2 regions of the Clostridium sp. JN-9 genome follow, and region 2 is predicted to be linked to the other one. Evidence: a T-box and tRNA genes for the amino acid it is inferred to sense, from the RefSeq annotation. Region 2 holds a T-box; the other holds one or more tRNA genes.

Region 1 (3,715 bases), 1.1 Mb from region 2:
AAATTTATAGAAGGAGAAAATTTAAAACACAAGGATGCTGTGTGTTACAATATTTTTAAAAAGGATTCCTTCTGTAAAAACTGCATTTCTATGAGAGCGTATAAGTATAATGATACTTTTACAAAGGTAGAGTACAGCACTGATGGGAAAGTATTTTTAATTACTGCTGCTCCTGTTAATTTTGAAAATAAAATTTATGTGGCAGAAATTATAAAGATTATCTCTGAAAATAATAGCATATCCAGTCAAAATAGCAGGGGAAAGGCTAATTTAGAAAATTTAATTACCGCAATAAATGACAAATATGTTGAGGATTGTGATAAAAATGCAATATCCAAGGAGAAAGTGAAGAAGGGTTTATTATCATCTAGGGAATCTAATGAAAATAAACTGCAGCTTTATATAAAGAATATTGAATTATCAGAGCTAAAGGAAAACATAAATCAAATAAGGGATATCCTTAATGAAGTAAGCTGTACATCTGAAAGTGATGAAAATGACAAGGAGAAGCTGCTCATAAGTGAATACTTGGACAAGCTTATTGTTAAATATATGAAGACAGTTCAGAAGTTATGATAATTGTTTATATCCACATTTGTGCATTATTTTTATGTATTAATGTGGATATTTTTCTATATAATAACCCCCTGAATATGTATATAAAAAACGTATATTAATTAGTATAAGTTTTTTATAGAGGTGGATTATGCTGCAAAAAGGATATATTTTGGATAATAAATATGAAGTAATAAAAATATTGGGTAAAGGCGGCATGGGAACAGTTTATTTATGTAAAAATATTAACCTTGAAAATATGTGGGCCATAAAAGAAATAAAAAAGGATAATGGTTTTAATATAGATATTTTAACTGAGCCTAATATTCTGAAAGAATTAAATTATCCGGGTATTCCAAGGATTGTAGATATATTTTATAAAGATGATAATTTATACATGGTTGAGGATTACATAGAAGGACAAACATTAAAAGAATATGTTCAAAAGAAAGAAAAACTGGCAGCAGAAGAGATATGCAGTATAACATTAAAGATATGTAATATTGTCGGTTATCTGCATAATATGAACCCTTCCATTATTTACAGAGATTTAAAGCCATCAAATATTATGATAAATCACAGCGGAAATATTATGCTTGTGGATTTTGGAATTTCAAAGATTGATAAAACTAATAAATATAATGATACTGCAGCACTAGGGTCAATTGGATATGCTGCACCTGAACAGAAAGGTGCAGGCAGGAGTTGTAAACAAACGGATATATTTGGAATAGGTATGGTTATGTATTATATGGTTAATGGAAAGGCGGCATTGGAGGATACAGAACCCTTCAATGATGAAAATTATAATAATGTAAATGATAATTTGAAATCAATAATACAGAGATGTGTTAAAAGCAATATTAATGAAAGATATGAATCTATAAGTGAATTAGAATATGAAATTGCAAAATGCCAAAACAATTTAGATATTGAGAAGACTGTGGTAATTAATGAAGCTTCCATAAAACAAGAAGCTAAAAAAAACAGTCATGGTTTAATAAGAAATATACTTGTATCTGCCATGTTAACGGCTATTGTTTTAACAATGCTGTATCACTTTTATGGCAATGTGCCTAAATATAATGACAATACCACTGTAGATGCTCCAAAAACTGATAATACAATTAATAGTGTGCAGCAGGGAGAAGATACAAAGCAGCCTTCAAAGGATAAAGCTACAAATAATGACAGCAGCATAACCAAGGACAACAATGCAGCTAATCAGGTTAATACCTCGGAGCCATATTTAAAACAGCACAAAGGGAAGGAAAAGGGAAAGAAGAAAAAGTAGAACCAGGCTTGGATTTATGGTATCCAGACCTGGTTTTTTTAATAGAATTTTTAAAAGTAAATAAAATACCCACACACAAGCATATTATCAATGCAGGTGTGTGGATATTTTTTAGGAAAATTAGTGACAAGCGTTTTACATAAAAAGAAGATAAAGTAAGTCTGGTAGGGAATATAGGACTTGAACCTACGACTTCCACCATGTGAAGGTGGCACTCTAACCAGCTGAGTTAATTCCCCATATATATCTTACATTTATATTATACACAAATTTAAATGAAAATCAAACCTATACTGGAAAATTTCATTTCCCTAGGGCTGCTTTACACTAACTTGGAAAATAGTAATTTACAACTTTTGTCGAATATTGTTGACAATGATACTTTATCATGGTAAATTAATAAAGTGATAATTTCAATTAAGGAGGCGTAATTTATAAATGTCAAATGAAGCTAATTTAAGAAAGGAATTAGGAATTGTTATTGCAACTGCGCTGGTTGTTGGTAATATGATGGGATCAGGTATATTTATGCTTCCTGCAACTTTGGCATCAAAGGCTGGTCCAGGTCCTGTTATGATGGCTTGGCTATTAACAGGAGCAGGATCTATTCTTTTGGCACTTTCTTTTGCCAATCTGGGATCAAAAATACCTAAAACAGGAGGACCATATGAATATGCAAAACTGGCATTTGGTGATTTTATGGGCTTTGAAAACGCCTGGTTATACTGGAACGGTTCATGGATAGGAAATGCTGCAATAATTACGGCTATAGCAAGTTATACAGGCACATTAATTCCAATAATAAACAGTAACCATCTGGTTGCATTTTTATATACAAGCGCAATACTCTGGATATTTACAATAATAAACATACTGGGCGCAAAAAAAGCAGGAATAACGCAAACTGTTATTACTATTTTTGAATTATTATTATTTATTTTTTTTATCGCAGTTGCAGCGGCACATTTTAATCCTTCATTTGTGAAGGATATGTTTCCTAAAAACAAGGGTATTGAAACTATACCTGCAGCAGCAGCCTCAACATTATGGGCATTTATCGGTTTTGAAACAGCTTCGGTAGCAGCAGGTGAAATTAAAAATCCGGAGAAAAATATAAGAATAAGTACTATATTGGGAATGTCAATTGCAATTATAATGTATATGGCAATTAATTTCTTTGCTATGGGTGCAATGCCTCAGGATATGCTGGCAAAAAGTTCAGCACCAATAGTGGATATTCTTTCGCAGTTTCTTGGCAAGGGAGTCTCAAATGTAATTTTAGTAGCCTCAGTAATAAGCGTTTTAGGTACAACAGTGGGTTGGATTCTTGCTACAGCACGTATGTCTTATGCAGCTGGAAAGGACAAAGTATTTCCGGAAGTTTTTGCTTTGGTACATCCAAAATATAATACACCATATGCATCACTAATTATAAGTGCAGTACTTGCAAATATTTTACTAGCAATGAACTATAGTCATTCATTACTTTCGGCCTTTAATTTTATGATACTTTTAGCAACATTGGCATACTTACCAATGTACGCAACTACAGCTGCAGCTGAGATTATTCTGCTGGTTAAAATTGATGGCAAGGTTAATGTGTGGAAGTTTATAAAAAAATCCATTATTCCACTGCTAGGATTTGCTTATGCTGTATGGACAATATATGGATCGGGAGCGGAAACTGTTATGTATGGATTCCTTCTGATTTTATTCGGAGTTCCATTCTATTTGTACATGAAAGTAAAGCCAAAATCATCAATTGATTAATAAAATTTTAAAAAGTTAAAATACAATGCTGAAAATTGTATAATATTATTTATGAATATGAGCACACTATGAATATAAAAACATATATACTTAACT
Region 2 (3,715 bases):
AAAGGTACCTCTCCCATATTATGAATACCTGAGAATATCATTCTGGCCACCCAGAAGAATATAATATCATAGCCTGTTACCAAAGTTGATGTTGGATAAAAATATTTTAAGTCCTCAGTTTCATCAGGCCAGCCTAATGTTGAAAATGGCCACAGTGCCGATGAGAACCAGGTATCAAGTACATCCTTATCCTGCTGTAAATTACTGCTTCCACAGCCATCACATTTCTTCGGTGCATCTACTGAAACTATAACCTTTCCGCAGTCTTTACAGTACCATACAGGTATTCTGTGTCCCCACCACAGCTGTCTTGAAATACACCAGTCCTGAATATTTTCCATCCAGTTAAAATATATTTTATCAAATCTTTCAGGCACAAACTTTGTTTCCTTGTTTCTTACAGCTTCAATAGCCGGCTTTGCAAGGCCTTCCATTTTTACAAACCACTGTTTTGAAACCATTGGCTCCACAACTGTACCGCATCTGTCGTGACAGCCTACATTATGACTGTGTTCTTTTACTTTAACCAGCAGTCCAAGCTTTTCTAAGTCTGAAACAATTAATTTTCTCCCCTCATATCTGTCCAGGCCGTCATATTTTGTACCAGGCTGTCTTATAGTGCCATCCTCATTCATTATTATGATTTCATCAAGGTTATGTCTCTTTCCAACCTGATAATCATTTGGATCATGAGCAGGAGTTATTTTAACTGCACCTGTTCCAAATTCCATGTCCACGTAGTCATCAGCTATTATTGGTATTTCTCTGTTAACCAGTGGAAGTATTAATTTATTTCCAACTAAATGAGTATATCTTGAATCCCTTGGATTTACTGCTACTGCAGAATCTCCAAGCATGGTTTCAGGCCTTGTGGTAGCTATCTCTAAGAATTCATCGCTTCCTACTACTGGATATTTAATATGCCAGAAGTGCCCTTCCTGCTCACTGTATTCAATTTCAGCATCTGACAATGCTGTTTTACATTTTGGACACCAGTTTATTAATCTGTTTCCCTGATAAATTAACCCTTCATTATATAATTTTACAAACACCGTCTTAACAGCTTTATCAAGCTTTTCATCCATAGTAAAGCTTTCTCTTGTAAAATCTGCGGAACATCCCATTTTCTTAAGCTGTTTTCTGATTCTTTCCCTGTATTCATCAGTCCACTGCCACACTTTTTCAAGGAAAGCTTCCCTTCCCATTTCTTTTTTCTTAAGTCCTTTTTTAAGAAGCTCATTTTCTACCTTGACCTCAGTTGCAATGCTGGCATGATCCTCACCTGGAAGCCACAAAGTGCTGTATCCCTGCATTCTTTTTACCCTTATTAAGAAATCCTGCATGGCATTATCCAGTGCATGACCTAAATGCAGTTTTCCTGTAATATTAGGAGGAGGCATCATAATTGTGTATGGCTTTTTACTTTTATCCACTTTAGGTGTAAATAACTTTTTTTCCTGCCACCATTCATATATTTTGTCTTCGAATTCTTTTGGATCATATGTTTTGCTGATATTTTTTGAATCTTCCACTTTATACACCCCGCTAAATATGTTTATATATTTAAATAATAATTTTTACCAATAAAAAAAGCCTTCATCCATAAAAGGACGAAAACTCGCGGTACCACCTTTTTTCCTGCTTTAAGATAAACTATGCATGTTTACGTATTGTTTATCATACCAGGCTCTTAATTAATAACGGTTAAGAAAACCGTCTTTACTTACTGTACAGCACACAGCCGTGGTTCTGTAAAGATGCTCCAAAGCTACCTTCAAGGCTTTACATATAGAAAGTTTTTCATCCACAGAACTTTCCTCTCTTAATATTTACATCCTCTACTCCTCTTCTTCTCAGCATCACAACTATTACATTTTAAGTATATTATAACCTTATTAAAAAAACTGTCAAGAAAAATTATCTAAAAAAGTCAAGGCTTTTTTCTGATCATTAATTGAGAAAGTAATAAAGTTATTATATATATCATAATTGAATATGTATAATATAAAATATACTTGTCTATATTATTCACAGGATTTTGTAAATTAATCACTTTAATAAAACTTTGTGCCCTAAGCACAGCGAAAGGAATGAACGTTATTATTATGGAAAATAAAAATTATAAATTTTTAAAAGAGTGGTCAGTTAAAAGAAAAAGAGGTAAGCTTTTATATATATTGATTAATAATTTTACTGTTGCATTAGTAGTACTAATACTTTATATATTTTTTATACTTTTAGCATTTGGTATAAATCGCCTTACAAATAAAACATTTTTGGTGAAAACCTTTTGTCAAATAACTTTGCTTTTTATTCCTATAACATTATGTAGTTTAAGACAATGGAAAAAATATGAACAAAAATATATTGAACTAACAGAAAAACTTAAATTTATAGAAACATAAGTAAAATTAATATGGAAAATACATATATAAATATGAGAAATGCTGAAATATATTTAATTAGCTTGTCCCTAACGGGAATTTGTTACTTTATCAACACTATTGAATAAAAGAGCCATATATCTAAAGCAGGAAAGATTAAAGAACATTCTTTAATCTTTGTTCTTTGATCTTTAATCTTTATTCTTTTAAATAAGTCTGCATTCATTTGCACATTGCCTGCAGGTGTCTGCACAGGTTTTGCAGTGCTGATCCTGAAACATATCACATTCAGTTGCACATCTTTCACAAATTTCAGCACATAAGCTGCAGACTTCCTTTATGCTTGTGCTTACCCTTGACATAAAACAATATGCTGCTGTACATATTTCAGAGCAGTCCTGAAGTGTTTTAATACAGTTTGTTCTTTCCTTAACATCATTTTCTGACAAGCACAGATGAAAACACTCCTGGCATATCTGAACACATTTAACACATGCATCTATACATATCTGATGGGGATTATCATTTTTCATAAGGGATAAGGGCAGAAGATCCATTGTTGTATTCATATTATTTTCCTCCAATTTAAGTTATTAAACTTAAATTTATCTTTTACTCATCATTTAGAAAATATTCATTGTATAAATAAAAATGCCCTGATGTGAGGACATTTTTTATAAAATTTCAATGTTATATTATAACCTTTAAGTTCTTGGATCCGCAACTACCATAACATCCACATATTTTGTGCCTCTCATTATTTTTCTCACAATGGATCCCTTTAAAATTTCATGTGTCCTGGTTCTGGCAGACTGACCTATTATTACCTGAGTTATGGCATTTTCTTTAGCAAATTCAATAATAGCCTCTGCGGGATCTCGTGCAGCAGCAACCTTAAATTCTGCTCCAAGCTTCATGCATAGTGCACTTAAATCATCTAATTTTTTAAGTGTTTCCCTATCTGTGGTATATTTCTCACTTTTTATATTTAAAATAAAAAGAGGAGCCTTTAGCATTTTTGACAATCTGTAGCCACGTCTTATAAGGTATTCTGCATTAAAATTTAAATTCACGCATACTAGTATTTTTTCCTGTGCCCCAATAAGTCCATCAACGCTTTTTTCATTCTTATATTCCATAAGGTGCTCATCAACTTCGTTTGCCACTTCTCTTAATGTTAATTCTCTTAATGCATTAAGGTTGCCTACCCTAAAGAAGTTATTTAAGGCAGTTTCCACTTTGTCACTGCTGTATATTTTCCCCTGTCTCAGCCTATCCCTTAAGGCATCTATGGAAATATCAATAACTTCAACCTCATCAGCATAGTCCAT

The links. The T-box of region 2 lies ahead of EQM05_RS03750 (valine--tRNA ligase). A T-box ahead of a tRNA ligase gene usually reads a tRNA of that ligase, here a tRNA-Val.
Region 1: it encodes a tRNA-Val, which carries the amino acid that the T-box ahead of EQM05_RS03750 (valine--tRNA ligase) is inferred to sense. The anticodon was not compared.

The regions. Positions count from the first base shown of each region.
Region 1 covers NZ_CP035280.1:2,933,920-2,937,634, reverse strand. Annotated here, with positions in the region: gene EQM05_RS16300 (hypothetical protein) at 1-576, shown strand, start outside; gene EQM05_RS14065 (serine/threonine-protein kinase) at 707-1,849, shown strand; tRNA gene EQM05_RS14060 (tRNA-Val) at 2,012-2,088, opposite strand; gene EQM05_RS14055 (amino acid permease) at 2,288-3,619, shown strand.
Region 2 covers NZ_CP035280.1:777,314-781,028, reverse strand. Annotated here, with positions in the region: gene EQM05_RS03750 (valine--tRNA ligase) at 1-1,532, opposite strand, end outside; T-box leader at 1,604-1,864, opposite strand; gene EQM05_RS03745 (hypothetical protein) at 2,106-2,405, shown strand; gene EQM05_RS03740 (four-helix bundle copper-binding protein) at 2,591-2,953, opposite strand; gene kdpDN (KdpD-like non-kinase potassium sensor) at 3,089-3,715, opposite strand, start outside.